Regions from separate parts of the Solibacillus daqui genome, predicted to be linked through region 1. Evidence: a T-box and tRNA genes for the amino acid it is inferred to sense, from the RefSeq annotation. Region 1 holds a T-box; the other regions hold tRNA genes.
What was found. The T-box of region 1 lies ahead of alaS (alanine--tRNA ligase). A T-box ahead of a tRNA ligase gene usually reads a tRNA of that ligase, here a tRNA-Ala.
Positions count from the first base shown of each region.

Region 1 (5,060 bases):
CAAAAAATTGTGCTCCTGTCGCTGCGCTTTCGTCGCAAAGCAAAGCTCAAATCATACGGCATTTGAGCCTTACTTCACTTCGCGGCACTCTACTATAAAGGGCTAACTTTTAATTTAAGATACAATATTGTAAACAGTGTAATATTTTATTCAGCACCGCCGCCTCGCGATAGCGCAAGAGGCAACATTGGACTCTTTTACCTTTATTAAAACAAAACGTAATATTTTTATTTGGCGGGCCATGCATGCTGTCATGCCGTAGCCCGCCAAAATAAGTAACACTGCACTTAATCCATTTTTTGTTAGTAAATTTGCTCAATGTTAGTTATTAATTTAATCCAGTAATTTCTTCTTATAAATTTGAAGAAATTACTGGATTTTTTGTCTTCTAGTACTGTATTTCTAACGCCAATTGTTCGAGTGTTTTTCGGTCATTTAAAATATAGCCACGGTTATTCTTTGTTAAATAGCCAGCCTCTGTAAACTTTGCAAGTACAAATAGTAAATGGCGGTAAGATACTCCTAAATATTCGCATACCTCGGTATGTTTTTCTTTGTAAAAATCATTGTCAGAAGTCAGTAAGATAAAAGAAGCAAGTCGATTTTCAAGAGGATATGCTTGATTTTGAGTATACCTGGCAGTTATTTTCATAGTTTTTGAGCTTAAAAACAGACAAATCTTTTTTAAAAAAACGGGATCGGCGAGTAGCTTGTCTTTTACATCGCGGAAATGAATGGCAAGGCAAATGGTTTGTGTAACAGTTTGAATGCCTTTTGAATAACGTGCCTCGTTTAATAATTCGATTTCCCCCATAAACGTCGGGGAAGTTAAAAATTCGATTAAAGAAATTTTCCCGTTTTTATGTGTTATGTATAGCTTTGCTTTCCCTTCAATCATGTAGTATAACGCATCGGGGTGTGATTGCTCTTGAAAGATAAATTCACCCTTTTCAAATTCATACACATGAATAAATGGGGTAATATCAAATGAAAAATATTGCGTAATGGGATACTTGTTAATATAATAAATTGCTTCATCATATGCTAATTTTTTCAAGAAATAATGCAACTCCTAAACAGAAAATATGAGATATCTCACAGTATTGTAATGGGTATCGTGCTAATATTCAACATAATAGAAATTAAAAAAAGGAAGGTTTTGTATGAATCAACAACGTTGGTTAGCGAAAAACTTCTTTATGTTTTTTGCAACATGGGGCATTTTTATTGCCTATTGGACAGGCTGGCTGATAAATGATAAGGGAGTTTCAGTTTCAGAAGCAAGTGAAATTATGGGGTTCGGATTAGTAGCGCGTGCGTTTTCGACGATGTTTATTTTCCCTTACGTCTCAAAAATTATGAGTAATAAACGTGTATTAATATTCTTTACGTTAGCTTCATTAATTGTGACGGTATTATATATCCCGGTAGATTCTTTTGTCGGATTGTTTATAATTACAATGTTATTTAGCATGTTTTATCCGGCATTATTACCAGCTGTGGAAAGTAGTGCCGCAACACTTATGCAACATGGACAAATCCATTACGGAAAAGCGCGATCTCTTGGTTCGTTTGGTTACATTGTGTCTGTATTAATTATTAGTATGTTAACGGGTGTTTACGGGGAACAAATAATTTTATGGACAATGATTTTTGGGTTAACTGCATTATTTGCGATTCAATTAATGCCAGCTCCACCAATTTTAAGTGTTCTACCAAAGATTGATAACACTAAAACATTATCAATGAAAAGTTTGTTTAAGGAAAAGAGTTTTGTAGTAGTTATAATTGTCGTCATATTGTTGCAAGGTGCCCATGCCTCGTACTACAATTATGGCTATATTTATTTACAAAATTTAAACGTCAATGCTTTTTATATTGGGATGATTTTAAATGTCGCGGTGCTTTTTGAAATTTTATATTTCTTAAAGGCGGATTCGTTTTTAACGAAATGGAAGCCTTCTTCGCTCATGTTGCTAGCTGCAATAGGCTCGACAGTGCGTTGGTTGCTCATTTATTTGTTCCCAAATATGCCTATGTTTGTCGTGTCGCAAGTGCTACATGCCTTGTCGTTTGCAATGGCACATTATGCATTCATACAATATATTTCAAAAGCTTTACCGAAAGAGCAAATTCCTAATGCGCAAGGACTGTATTCTGCATTAGCAATGAGCTTAAGTGCGGCGCTATTAACATTGCTTGGTGGGGTGCTTTATGAAATTGAACCAGGCTTAGCCTTTTTAGGTATGCTGATCTTTACGGTACCTGCTGTATTTATTATTCTGTTGACAAAAAAACGTTTTGATTATTAATAAGTGTCAATTGACAGTACGTTGTTATTTTATTTATAATGAATAAAGAATAAAATTGAAAACGATGATGGAATAAGTACGTAATAATAATCATGTATTAGAAAGAGATTCCTTGGCTGAAATAATCTCCATGAACTATTACCGAAAGCTACTCCAGAGTGCAGCTAATCCCTGCCGTGTGCTTACGTTACAAGCATCTGAGATATAGTGCCATTTTGCATTATAAATTAGGGTGGTACCACGAGATAACAGTCTTCGTCCCTTTACCTGGGATGGAGGCTTTTTTTTATTGGTAAAATTCATCGTCAACTCAACAATATTAGGAGGAAAAACACATGACAACAAAAACAATGACAGGATCTGAAATTCGTCGTTTATACCTGGATTTCTTTAAAGAAAAAGGCCACCACGTTGAGCCTTCAGCGCCACTTGTACCTATCAATGACCCATCATTATTATGGATTAACTCAGGGGTAGCAACATTAAAGCCGTACTTCGATGGTCGTATTATTCCAGATAACCCACGAATTACAAATGCTCAAAAATCAATTCGTACTAACGATATTGAAAATGTAGGTAAAACAGCGCGACACCATACTTTCTTTGAAATGTTAGGAAACTTCTCAATTGGTGATTATTTTAAAAAAGAATCAATTCACTATGCTTGGGAATTTTTAACGGATCCGAAATGGATGGGCTTTGAACCTGAAAAATTATCGATTACGCTACACCCTGAAGACCAAGAAGCTTATGACGTGTGGCATAACGAAATTGGCATTCCTGCTGAGCGTTTAATTCGTTTAGAGGGGAACTTCTGGGATATCGGTGAAGGTCCATCTGGTCCAAACTCTGAAATTTTCTATGACCGTGGTGAAGCTTATGCATTTGGTGCACCTGAAGAAGAGCTATACACAGGTGGCGAAAACGAGCGTTACTTAGAAATTTGGAACCTTGTGTTCTCTCAATTTAACCATAATCCAGATGGCACTTACACGCCACTACCAAAGCAAAATATTGATACAGGTATGGGACTAGAGCGTATCGTTTCGGTTGTACAAAACGTACCAACAAACTTTGATACGGACCTATTCATGCCAATTATCGAAAAAACAGAAGAATTCGCAAACCGTAAATACAAACGTCCAGGTGAAGTAGACTTAAAAGAAATTTTCGGTTCAGCTGAAGATATTAACACGCCATTCAAAGTTATTGCCGACCATATCCGTACAGTAGCATTCGCAATCGGTGATGGAGCATTACCTTCAAACGAAGGACGTGGTTATGTACTTCGTCGTTTACTACGTCGTGCGGTACGCTATGCAAAACAAATTGGTATCGACAAGCCATTTATGTACAAATTAGTGCCAACAGTAGGTGCGAATATGCAAGACTTCTACCCAGAAGTTACTGAAAAACAAGAATTCATTCAACGTGTGATTAAAAACGAAGAAGATCGCTTCCACGAAACATTAGACGGTGGTTTAGCAATTCTTTCTGAAGTCATTGAAGCACAAAAAGCAAAAGGGGAAACAGTTATTCCGGGTAGCGATGCATTCAAACTTTATGACACATTTGGTTTCCCAGTGGAATTAACAGAAGAGTACGCGGAAGAAGCAGGCATGAAAGTTGACCATGCTGGTTTTGAGACGTCAATGGAAGAGCAACGAGAACGCGCTCGTAATGCACGTACGGACGTGGACTCAATGCAAGTCCAAAATGAAGTATTATCAAACTTAAAACAGGCATCTACATTTACTTACAATGCATATGAATTACAAGGTACCGTGGCTGCAATTGTTGTTAACGGTCAAGAAACAAACACAGCTTCTGAAGGTCAAGAAGCACTTATTATCTTATCTGAAACGCCATTCTACGCTGAAATGGGTGGTCAAATAGCTGATACAGGTGTTATTGAATCAGATACATTCAAAGCAATCGTAAAAGATGTACAAAAAGCACCAAACGGGCAACCATTACACACAGTTGTTGTTGAATCTGGTGAAATGAACGTTGGAGACGCGGCAACGGCTAAAGTTGACGAAGCAAAACGTAAATTAATCCTGAAAAATCATACAGCTACACACTTAATGCACCGCGCTTTAAAAGATGTGTTAGGTGACCACGTAGCACAGGCTGGTTCTTATGTAGGTCCAGATCGTTTGCGCTTCGACTTTTCACACTTCGGTGGGGCAACAAAAGAAGAGCTTGCACAAGTAGAGCGCGCAGTAAACGAAAAGATTTGGGAAGATATCGAAGTTGTTATTCAAGAAATGGATATCGATTCAGCAAAAGCAATGGGCGCAATGGCATTATTCGGTGAAAAATACGGTGATGTTGTCCGCGTAGTAGCAGTTTCGGATTATTCAATCGAGCTTTGCGGTGGTTTACACGTGAGCCGTTCTTCTGAAATTGGTATTTTCAAAATTGTTTCTGAAGGTGGTATCGGTGCTGGTACACGTCGTATCGAAGCGGTAACAGGTAAAGCTGCATATGAAGCAATTAAAGAAGAAGAAGCAATTCTAAACGAAGCAGCAACTTTATTAAAAGCAAATCCAAAAGATGTAGCAACACGCGTAGCATCACTTCAAGCAGATTATAAAGAATTACAACGCGAAAATGATTCGTTATCACAAAAAATTGCCAACGCACAAGCTGGTGCAGTGTTAGATGCGGCACAACAAATCGGTGATGTAACCGTACTTGCGACACGCGTTGAAGCGAAAGATAATAATCAATTACGTCAAATGA
Region 1 covers NZ_CP114887.1:2,742,190-2,747,249, reverse strand. Annotated here, with positions in the region: gene yeiL (transcriptional regulator YeiL) at 389-1,057, opposite strand; gene O7776_RS13480 (MFS transporter) at 1,164-2,312, shown strand; T-box leader at 2,368-2,578, shown strand; gene alaS (alanine--tRNA ligase) at 2,648-5,060, shown strand, end outside.

Region 2 (5,060 bases), 320 kb from region 1:
ATCCATCTTTGGCTATTAATCCATTATTGCCCTTATCGAGGTAATTAATTATTTCGCTTATAGTTTTGCATAAGCAACAATGGCATCATATAAAAATTGTGTCGCCCCTTGCCCAACGCGGCTATCATAATAATTTGTAAATCGCTCATCATAAATATACATTTGAGCCAAGCCAACATGCGCTTCTTTCGTATATTTCGCCCAATAAAAGCTTAACCAGCGTTTATGCAGTTCTGCAACTTCCATTGCAATTTCGGTTGCTGCATCACCGCTTGCTAACGCTTCCTTTAATCGAGCAAATAGTTGCTGCTCGAGCTGTTGTACTGCCTCATATTGTGCCTCTGTCATTTGCTTTAATTTATTATTGCTTGCTTTAACCATTTCCTCCCCATATTTCTCACGGATTTCTTGCCCGTAAGCTTGTTCATTATCTTCAATTAACTTATTTTTAAATGCTTCAAATTTTTGTTCATTTGTCATCGTTATTTCCCCTTCCATTGTTTGAATCGTTTTTTCAATTGTTTCAAGTAGACCATCTAAATAATTTCTCTTTTGCTCCAGTAGCGCCTGTTGATTTATTAACGCTTCTTTCACGTTAAAGTTATTATCCTCGAGCAACGCTTTAATCTGCTCTAACTTAAAATCCAGTTCACGATAAAACAAAATTTGCTGTAAGCGGTCAATATCACATTGATTATATTGACGGTAGCCATTTTGCTCTACCATTGAAGGCTTTAACAAACCAATTTCATCGTAGTATCTGAGTGTGCGTGCACTCACACCCGATAGTTTTACTAACTCATTAATAAGCATGTCATCACCCCTATGTAGTACTATAAAGTGTAACGTAACGTAAAGGTCAATACGAAATAATAATTTATTTTTGTACTTTTTTATACACTCCATTCTCTTATAAATAGAAGAGGAGAAAGGTAAATGAGTTACAAGTACCACAAGAGCTTGAACAACGCTTGCACAAAGCATTAGCAAAACAGCCAACAAACAGACCGAACATTTACAATTCTGAGGGATTTCGTCTTATATGCAGATGATAGAGCAATACCAGTAAATCAAAGTAGTATGCGCAGCTCATTACTTGGTAGCTATTCCATGGAATTATTATTCGATACGATTCCGCCTGACACAAAAAAACTCGAAATAAAGCTTGAACCATTTTATTCGAAAGAAAAAATCAACTTGGTTGTCCCATTAACACCTGTACTAGAAGGAATTATCGGCCCTAAAGAATTACAAATTTTAAGTATTTCTAAACAAAATGACTATACAGAATTAACCATTCGTTCCGAAGCAGATGTGATTTACGATAAGGTGACGCTCCAAACAACATAAGGCTCCGTACCATTGCAAACAACTAAAGGTTTTTACGATGACGGCAGCTCGACCCGCACTTTACTATTTGAAACAACAGATGAAGCAATTAAGCTAATGATAGAAAATATGTACTTCCTCGATCAACAAGACGATACAATCAACATCCCGTTTATCTAACAAAAGCACAGTCATGAAGTTGTTTATTTCATGACTGTGCTTTTTTATTTCATCAATGCTTGAAGCTTATCAGTAAATGGTTTTAAATAAATTTGAGGGAGTGCTTGCATATCAGCTAAGCTAATTTCCTGACTACCACTCACTTTTTCATCTCCCTGATAATAATAGCCTGTCACCAATGCACTAGTAATGGTGCCATTAGATAAATTAAAGAAATCCTGCAACCTCATATAATACATGCCATCTAATTCTTCTCGTTGAATTTGAAATGTATTCAATCCATTTGTTATTTCATAAATAAACACATTCGCAAACTCATAATCTTTAATATTTTCATTTTGTATCTTATAAGGAATGACCCCTAATGCTTTTAGATCTTCAAAAGCTATATTTATCCCCAATTCCTCATGCAGCTCTCTCACACCATCTAAAACCGTTTCTGTCGCTAATAAATGCCCTGCTGCTGTTATATCAAATTGATTTGGATAATCTTTTTTCAACTTACTGCGCAATTGTAAATAGATTATCCATTCATCTTCTATTTTTTCTATTACCCAGCACTGAAACACTTCATGCCAATAGCCCTTAGCATGTACTTCGTCACGTATTGCTTCACCAATCTTATGATAATGTTCATCAAAAATTGCCAAGCGTTCTATCATCTGACTCACCGCCTCTTTAATTATGCGTATTAAAAAACACTAAGTACTATTGAATGTACTTAGTGTTTTCTTGTTTTACTTATGTATGACCCGTACGGGATTCGAACCCGTGTTACCGCCGTGAAAGGGCGGTGTCTTAACCACTTGACCAACGGGCCGTGGCGGAGAATGAGGGATTTGAACCCTCGCGCCGGTTACCCGACCTACACCCTTAGCAGGGGCGCCTCTTCAGCCTCTTGAGTAATTCCCCTTAAATAAATATGGCTCCGAAGGCAGGACTCGAACCTGCGACCTGCCGGTTAACAGCCGGATGCTCTACCAACTGAGCTACTTCGGAACGTTTTATATGGTGGGCCTAAATGGACTCGAACCATCGACCTCACGCTTATCAGGCGTGCGCTCTAACCAGCTGAGCTATAGGCCCTCTTAAAAACTGGAGCGGGTGATCGGAATCGAACCGACAACATCAGCTTGGAAGGCTGAGGTTTTACCACTAAACTACACCCGCATATGGTGGGTTTGGACGGAATCGAACCGCCGACACTTAGAGCTTCAATCTAATGCTCTACCAACTGAGCTACAAACCCATAAAAAATGGCGGTCCCGACCGGGATCGAACCGGCGATCTCCTGCGTGACAGGCAGGCATGTTAACCGCTACACCACGGGACCATTTGGTTGCGGGGACAGGACTTGAACCTGTGACCTTCGGGTTATGAGCCCGACGAGCTACCACTGCTCCACCCCGCGATAATAAAAAACTCAATTATTCAATTAAAATGGAGGAGGTAGAGGGATTCGAACCCCCGCGCGGTGTTACCCGCCTGTCGGTTTTCAAGACCGATCCCTTCAGCCAGACTTGGGTATACCTCCGAGTTAAATATGTGATTACTGGTGGACCTTACAGGACTCGAACCTGTGACCGGACGGTTATGAGCCGTCTGCTCTAACCAACTGAGCTAAAGGTCCTTAAGATGGCTACCGAGGGAGTCGAACCCACGACCTTTCGGGTATGAACCGAATGCTCTAGCCAGCTGAGCTAGGTAGCCAGGATCTTTATTTTGGTTGTCTTTTATGGTGGAGCCTAGCGGGATCGAACCGCTGACCTCCTGCGTGCAAGGCAGGCGCTCTCCCAGCTGAGCTAAGGCCCCATTATAATGGTCGGAATGACAGGATTCGAACCTACGACCCCTTGGTCCCAAACCAAGTGCTCTACCAAGCTGAGCTACATTCCGTAATCTGGCGCGCCCGACAGGAGTCGAACCCATAACCTTTTGATCCGTAGTCAAACGCTCTATCCAATTGAGCTACGGGCGCGCTATACATATTAAAATAAAATGGTGCCGAGGGCCGGAATCGAACCGGCACGGTGATCACTCACCGCAGGATTTTAAGTCCTGTGCGTCTGCCAGTTCCGCCACCCCGGCATTTTTTGGAGCGGAAGACGAGGTTCGAACTCGCGACCCCCACCTTGGCAAGGTGGTGTTCTACCACTGAACTACTTCCGCAAAATGCTTAAGATATTTTTTATCTGACAGTTATGAAATTAAATGGTGCGGGTGAAGGGAGTCGAACCCCCACGCCTTGCGGCGCTAGATCCTAAGTCTAGTGCGTCTGCCAATTCCGCCACACCCGCTAAAGCAAATTACTGGTGAGCCATGAAGGACTCGAACCTTCGACCCTCTGATTAAAAGTCAGATGCTCTACCGACTGAGCTAATGGCTCTCTAAAATGGTGCCGGCGAAAGGAGTCGAACCCTCGACCTACTGATTACAAGTCAGTTGCTCTACCAACTGAGCTACACCGGCATTTTAGAAATGGTGGAGGATGACGGGCTCGAACCGCCGACCCCCTGCTTGTAAGGCAGGTGCTCTCCCAGCTGAGCTAATCCTCCTGGGTAATATTGTTACATTTCGTAAGTGACCTTTCTCTTAAGGACAAGATTTATAATATCAGTATTCATAAGAAAATGCAATGATTTTTTGAAAACTTTTTTAAAAAATATATTTTTTTCAAAAATCCCCATCAAATGACCTTGTTAACCAATGAAAACGATTTCTTAGTATATCGAAATTCTAATATGATTATCCATTTTTTTCAACAGTTGTTTTTCATTTTTATAAAAAAATTTATGCTCTTCGTTATTTAATTATATGTAAAAATTCGAAAAATACTGTTGGCTCAACTAGTAGATATAGATTCTTACCATAAGAATCTATATTTTTACATTAACCCAAATTCAAACACAACGAAATGTTATTTGCCCGTTTCGTTGTACTCTTTCCACAATCCCTAAAATTTCAGCATAATTAACATAGCCAATTACTTCCGAAAAAATAAGCGTAGGCATCGTATGCATTAAATTACCATAAAGAGCATTCGCCAGTTTTAAGACTGACTCATTGCCTTGTTCAATCTGTTTTGCAATTCGCTGCACTTTGTAATCAATCTTCGCGATATTTAATTGGGCTACCTCAGAAAAATTAGTAAATATCTTTTCATGACCAGCAAATACCGTTGAAATTAATAATTTCTGACATTGCTCAATTGATTGACGATGCTGTAATACTGTTGGAAGCAATAATTTCCTTGAATCAAAGTCAATTAATGCATTTGTCGACCCCTTTTCGATAATTAAATCTCCCGTAAACAACCAGCCTGATTCTTCATCATATAAAGTTATTGAGTCCAATGAATGCCCTGGCGTTTCCAAAACTTTTAATTCTCCAACATAATCATTTGCTTGAATTGGCTCAATCACAGACTTTATACGCAATCCACCAGCATCATTTAGTGTTTGCTTCATTTTCTCTATACGGGACGCCATAACATGTGTACAACCATAGTGTTCATATAGCTCTTCAAAAAATTGAATTTTAGTCTGCTGATA
Region 2 covers NZ_CP114887.1:3,065,997-3,071,056, forward strand. Annotated here, with positions in the region: gene O7776_RS14965 (MerR family transcriptional regulator) at 58-813, opposite strand; gene O7776_RS14970 (hypothetical protein) at 1,111-1,350, shown strand; gene O7776_RS14975 (hypothetical protein) at 1,363-1,509, shown strand; gene O7776_RS14980 (NUDIX hydrolase) at 1,554-2,171, opposite strand; tRNA gene O7776_RS14985 (tRNA-Glu) at 2,258-2,329, opposite strand; tRNA gene O7776_RS14990 (tRNA-Ser) at 2,331-2,421, opposite strand; tRNA gene O7776_RS14995 (tRNA-Asn) at 2,433-2,508, opposite strand; tRNA gene O7776_RS15000 (tRNA-Ile) at 2,519-2,595, opposite strand; tRNA gene O7776_RS15005 (tRNA-Gly) at 2,606-2,679, opposite strand; tRNA gene O7776_RS15010 (tRNA-Phe) at 2,683-2,758, opposite strand; tRNA gene O7776_RS15015 (tRNA-Asp) at 2,767-2,842, opposite strand; tRNA gene O7776_RS15020 (tRNA-Met) at 2,846-2,920, opposite strand; tRNA gene O7776_RS15025 (tRNA-Ser) at 2,951-3,043, opposite strand; tRNA gene O7776_RS15030 (tRNA-Ile) at 3,063-3,139, opposite strand; tRNA gene O7776_RS15035 (tRNA-Met) at 3,146-3,219, opposite strand; tRNA gene O7776_RS15040 (tRNA-Ala) at 3,246-3,321, opposite strand; tRNA gene O7776_RS15045 (tRNA-Pro) at 3,329-3,405, opposite strand; tRNA gene O7776_RS15050 (tRNA-Arg) at 3,411-3,487, opposite strand; tRNA gene O7776_RS15055 (tRNA-Leu) at 3,509-3,597, opposite strand; tRNA gene O7776_RS15060 (tRNA-Gly) at 3,604-3,678, opposite strand; tRNA gene O7776_RS15065 (tRNA-Leu) at 3,722-3,806, opposite strand; tRNA gene O7776_RS15070 (tRNA-Lys) at 3,820-3,895, opposite strand; tRNA gene O7776_RS15075 (tRNA-Thr) at 3,903-3,978, opposite strand; tRNA gene O7776_RS15080 (tRNA-Val) at 3,989-4,064, opposite strand; gene O7776_RS15085 (MBL fold metallo-hydrolase) at 4,410-5,060, opposite strand, start outside.
Region 2: it encodes a tRNA-Ala, which carries the amino acid that the T-box ahead of alaS (alanine--tRNA ligase) is inferred to sense. The anticodon was not compared.

Region 3 (5,060 bases), 330 kb from region 1:
TCTCCGAAATAGCTTTAGGGCTAGCCTCGTGATTGAGAATACCGGAGGTAGAGCACTGTTTGGACTAGGGGGCATCTCGCTTTACCGAATTCAGACAAACTCCGAATGCCGGATATTTATACACGGGAGTCAGACTGCGAGTGATAAGATCCGTAGTCAAAAGGGAAACAGCCCAGACCACCAGCTAAGGTCCCAAAGTAATCGTTAAGTGGAAAAGGATGTGGCGTTGCTTAGACAACCAGGATGTTGGCTTAGAAGCAGCCATCATTTAAAGAGTGCGTAATAGCTCACTGGTCGAGTGACGCTGCGCCGAAAATGTATCGGGGCTAAACGATTCACCGAAGCTGTGGATGCATACCATTGGTATGCGTGGTAGGAGAGCGTTCTAAGGGCGTTGAAGTCAGACCGGAAGGACTGGTGGAGCGCTTAGAAGTGAGAATGCCGGTATGAGTAGCGAAACATGGGTGAGAATCCCATGCACCGTATGACTAAGGTTTCCTGAGGAAGGCTCGTCCGCTCAGGGTTAGTCGGGACCTAAGCCGAGGCCGATAGGCGTAGGCGATGGATAACAGGTTGATATTCCTGTACTACCTCCCCACCGTTTGAGAAATGGGGGGACGCAGTAGGGTAGGGTAAGCAGAGCGTTGGTTGTCTCTGTTCAAGCAGTAAGGTGTGTGCGTAGGCAAATCCGCGTACTTTAACATTGAGCTGTGATGACGACTCCGTATGGAGGAAGTTCCTGATCTCACACTGCCAAGAAAAGCCTCTATCGAGGTGGGAGGTACCCGTACCGCAAACCGACACAGGTAGTCGAGGAGAGAATCCTAAGGTGTGCGAGAGAACTCTCGTTAAGGAACTCGGCAAAATGACCCCGTAACTTCGGGAGAAGGGGTGCTCTGGTAGGGTGTATAGCCCGAGAGAGCCGCAGTGAATAGGCCCAGGCGACTGTTTAGCAAAAACACAGGTCTCTGCAAAACCGTAAGGTGACGTATAGGGGCTGACGCCTGCCCGGTGCTGGAAGGTTAAGAGGAGTGGTTAGCGCAAGCGAAGCTGCGAATTGAAGCCCCAGTAAACGGCGGCCGTAACTATAACGGTCCTAAGGTAGCGAAATTCCTTGTCGGGTAAGTTCCGACCCGCACGAAAGGCGTAACGATCTGGGCACTGTCTCAACGAGAGACTCGGTGAAATTATAGTACCTGTGAAGATGCAGGTTACCCGCGACAGGACGGAAAGACCCCGTGGAGCTTTACTGTAGCTTGATATTGAATTTTGGTACAACTTGTACAGGATAGGTAGGAGCCAGAGATCTCGGAGCGCCAGCTTCGAAGGAGGCGTCGGTGGGATACTACCCTGGTTGTATTGAACTTCTAACCCATGCCCCTTAGCGGGGTAGGAGACAGTGTCAGGCGGACAGTTTGACTGGGGCGGTCGCCTCCTAAAAGGTAACGGAGGCGCCCAAAGGTTCCCTCAGAATGGTTGGAAATCATTCGTAGAGTGTAAAGGCATAAGGGAGCTTGACTGCGAGACCTACAAGTCGAGCAGGGTCGAAAGACGGGCTTAGTGATCCGGTGGTTCCGCATGGAAGGGCCATCGCTCAACGGATAAAAGCTACCCCGGGGATAACAGGCTTATCTCCCCCAAGAGTCCACATCGACGGGGAGGTTTGGCACCTCGATGTCGGCTCATCGCATCCTGGGGCTGTAGTCGGTCCCAAGGGTTGGGCTGTTCGCCCATTAAAGCGGTACGCGAGCTGGGTTCAGAACGTCGTGAGACAGTTCGGTCCCTATCCGTCGTGGGCGTAGGAAATTTGAGAGGAGCTGTCCTTAGTACGAGAGGACCGGGATGGACACACCGCTGGTGTACCAGTTGTCTTGCCAAAGGCATCGCTGGGTAGCTATGTGTGGACGGGATAAGTGCTGAAAGCATCTAAGCATGAAGCCCCCTCAAGATGAGATTTCCCATTACTCAAGTAAGTAAGACCCCTGAAAGACGATCAGGTAGATAGGTTCGAGGTGGAAGTGTGGCGACACATGTAGCTGACGAATACTAATCGGTCGAGGACTTAACCACATGTTTACGAAAATCAATGAACCGTTTATCCAGTTTTGAAAGAATAATTCTTTCAAATTAATCTAGTGATGATGGCAAAGAGGTCACACCTGTTCCCATACCGAACACAGAAGTTAAGCTCTTTAGCGCCGATGGTAGTTGGGGGTTTCCCCCTGTGAGAGTAGGACGTCGCTAGGTTATTACCCAGGAGGATTAGCTCAGCTGGGAGAGCACCTGCCTTACAAGCAGGGGGTCGGCGGTTCGAGCCCGTCATCCTCCACCATTTCTAAAATGCCGGTGTAGCTCAGTTGGTAGAGCAACTGACTTGTAATCAGTAGGTCGAGGGTTCGACTCCTTTCGCCGGCACCATTTTAGAGAGCCATTAGCTCAGTCGGTAGAGCATCTGACTTTTAATCAGAGGGTCGAAGGTTCGAGTCCTTCATGGCTCACCAGTAATTTGCTTTAGCGGGTGTGGCGGAATTGGCAGACGCACTAGACTTAGGATCTAGCGCCGCAAGGCGTGGGGGTTCGACTCCTTCACCCGCACCATTTAATTTCATAACTGTCAGATAAAAAATATCTTAAGCATTTTGCGGAAGTAGTTCAGTGGTAGAACACCACCTTGCCAAGGTGGGGGTCGCGAGTTCGAACCTCGTCTTCCGCTCCAAAAAATGCCGGGGTGGCGGAACTGGCAGACGCACAGGACTTAAAATCCTGCGGTGAGTGATCACCGTGCCGGTTCGATTCCGGCCCTCGGCACCATTTTATTTTAATATGTATAGCGCGCCCGTAGCTCAATTGGATAGAGCGTTTGACTACGGATCAAAAGGTTATGGGTTCGACTCCTGTCGGGCGCGCCAGATTACGGAATGTAGCTCAGCTTGGTAGAGCACTTGGTTTGGGACCAAGGGGTCGTAGGTTCGAATCCTGTCATTCCGACCATTATAATGGGGCCTTAGCTCAGCTGGGAGAGCGCCTGCCTTGCACGCAGGAGGTCAGCGGTTCGATCCCGCTAGGCTCCACCATAAAAGACAACCAAAATAAAGATCCTGGCTACCTAGCTCAGCTGGCTAGAGCATTCGGTTCATACCCGAAAGGTCGTGGGTTCGACTCCCTCGGTAGCCATCTTAAGGACCTTTAGCTCAGTTGGTTAGAGCAGACGGCTCATAACCGTCCGGTCACAGGTTCGAGTCCTGTAAGGTCCACCAGTAATCACATATTTAACTCGGAGGTATACCCAAGTCTGGCTGAAGGGATCGGTCTTGAAAACCGACAGGCGGGTAACACCGCGCGGGGGTTCGAATCCCTCTACCTCCTCCATTTTAATTGAATAATTGAGTTTTTTATTATCGCGGGGTGGAGCAGTGGTAGCTCGTCGGGCTCATAACCCGAAGGTCACAGGTTCAAGTCCTGTCCCCGCAACCAAATGGTCCCGTGGTGTAGCGGTTAACATGCCTGCCTGTCACGCAGGAGATCGCCGGTTCGATCCCGGTCGGGACCGCCATTTTTTATGGGTTTGTAGCTCAGTTGGTAGAGCATTAGATTGAAGCTCTAAGTGTCGGCGGTTCGATTCCGTCCAAACCCACCATATGCGGGTGTAGTTTAGTGGTAAAACCTCAGCCTTCCAAGCTGATGTTGTCGGTTCGATTCCGATCACCCGCTCCAGTTTTTAAGAGGGCCTATAGCTCAGCTGGTTAGAGCGCACGCCTGATAAGCGTGAGGTCGATGGTTCGAGTCCATTTAGGCCCACCATATAAAACGTTCCGAAGTAGCTCAGTTGGTAGAGCATCCGGCTGTTAACCGGCAGGTCGCAGGTTCGAGTCCTGCCTTCGGAGCCATATTTATTTAAGGGGAATTACTCAAGAGGCTGAAGAGGCGCCCCTGCTAAGGGTGTAGGTCGGGTAACCGGCGCGAGGGTTCAAATCCCTCATTCTCCGCCACGGCCCGTTGGTCAAGTGGTTAAGACACCGCCCTTTCACGGCGGTAACACGGGTTCGAATCCCGTACGGGTCATACATAAGTAAAACAAGAAAACGCTAAGCATATTTTCCTTGCTTAGCGTTTTTTTGTAATCAATATTAATTGATTATTAGTTTCTCCATATTGAAATGCTCTAGTCGAGTTATTTACTTAAAAGTCTTTCTTATAAGCTGTGTAATTATTTAAGACGTGGTACCATTTATTATTTTGTTAAAGTAATGATGAATTGATTTATAATATTCATTGGATTAAGGGCTACGTCTGTTAAAGTACCGGCAAAAATAATTTGTTAACCAATTGATTGGTTAAATTGCTCAAAGTCAGGTTACTTTATAACATTATTTTTTGAATTATGTATATAGCTTTCCAGAGCGTCAGTTTAAGCATATAAGCTTTTTTTAATATACCATTCACCTTTGACTTGCTGTAATGTCCTTGAATGCCTTATTTTCGATATAGTATGTAGGATCTGCTATTGTTTTTCAGGCTGCTTCATAACTTTTTTCTTGAGGAAATAAAGAAATTCTGGCTTTTCTAAAACCAATGAAATCATATGTAGTAGCGAGTTAGCCATATTGGAGTGCTTTTTATAGTGCTTTTTGTTCTTCATTACGCAGTAAAATGATTTTCTCACATATAGAGTAATTTAAGTCCAATAATTCGTAAGGAAAACGTGCTACACCGAAAGTAAGCCAATAGCTATGAGATAGTTCATGGATAAGAACAGCATGCCTGGCGTTAAATTGATCCGTTTTAGCTACTGTAATATAGTAATTTTCATTGTAGTTTGGGTAGTTAAATAATATGGCTTCCAGCCCGTTATATTTAATATAAGCAACAGGTGTAAAATTTGGTCAGAATTTATGTAAGAGTTGAGTTGATACAAATGGCTGAATTATTGATGTAAACGCGGCCATAAAAGTATCCCTTCAAAGATATTTTGAAATGATATATTTTTGTTCAATAATCAAATAGTATTCGAGAAATTATAATAGATTTAATTTGATGAAATAGAGGAGGCATAAAGGTGA
Region 3 covers NZ_CP114887.1:3,071,383-3,076,442, reverse strand. Annotated here, with positions in the region: rRNA gene O7776_RS15195 (23S ribosomal RNA) at 1-2,070, shown strand, start outside; rRNA gene rrf (5S ribosomal RNA) at 2,132-2,247, shown strand; tRNA gene O7776_RS15185 (tRNA-Val) at 2,257-2,332, shown strand; tRNA gene O7776_RS15180 (tRNA-Thr) at 2,343-2,418, shown strand; tRNA gene O7776_RS15175 (tRNA-Lys) at 2,426-2,501, shown strand; tRNA gene O7776_RS15170 (tRNA-Leu) at 2,515-2,598, shown strand; tRNA gene O7776_RS15165 (tRNA-Gly) at 2,642-2,716, shown strand; tRNA gene O7776_RS15160 (tRNA-Leu) at 2,723-2,811, shown strand; tRNA gene O7776_RS15155 (tRNA-Arg) at 2,833-2,909, shown strand; tRNA gene O7776_RS15150 (tRNA-Pro) at 2,915-2,991, shown strand; tRNA gene O7776_RS15145 (tRNA-Ala) at 2,999-3,074, shown strand; tRNA gene O7776_RS15140 (tRNA-Met) at 3,101-3,174, shown strand; tRNA gene O7776_RS15135 (tRNA-Ile) at 3,181-3,257, shown strand; tRNA gene O7776_RS15130 (tRNA-Ser) at 3,277-3,369, shown strand; tRNA gene O7776_RS15125 (tRNA-Met) at 3,400-3,474, shown strand; tRNA gene O7776_RS15120 (tRNA-Asp) at 3,478-3,553, shown strand; tRNA gene O7776_RS15115 (tRNA-Phe) at 3,562-3,637, shown strand; tRNA gene O7776_RS15110 (tRNA-Gly) at 3,641-3,714, shown strand; tRNA gene O7776_RS15105 (tRNA-Ile) at 3,725-3,801, shown strand; tRNA gene O7776_RS15100 (tRNA-Asn) at 3,812-3,887, shown strand; tRNA gene O7776_RS15095 (tRNA-Ser) at 3,899-3,989, shown strand; tRNA gene O7776_RS15090 (tRNA-Glu) at 3,991-4,062, shown strand; gene O7776_RS15085 (MBL fold metallo-hydrolase) at 5,057-5,060, shown strand, end outside.
Region 3: it encodes a tRNA-Ala, which carries the amino acid that the T-box ahead of alaS (alanine--tRNA ligase) is inferred to sense. The anticodon was not compared.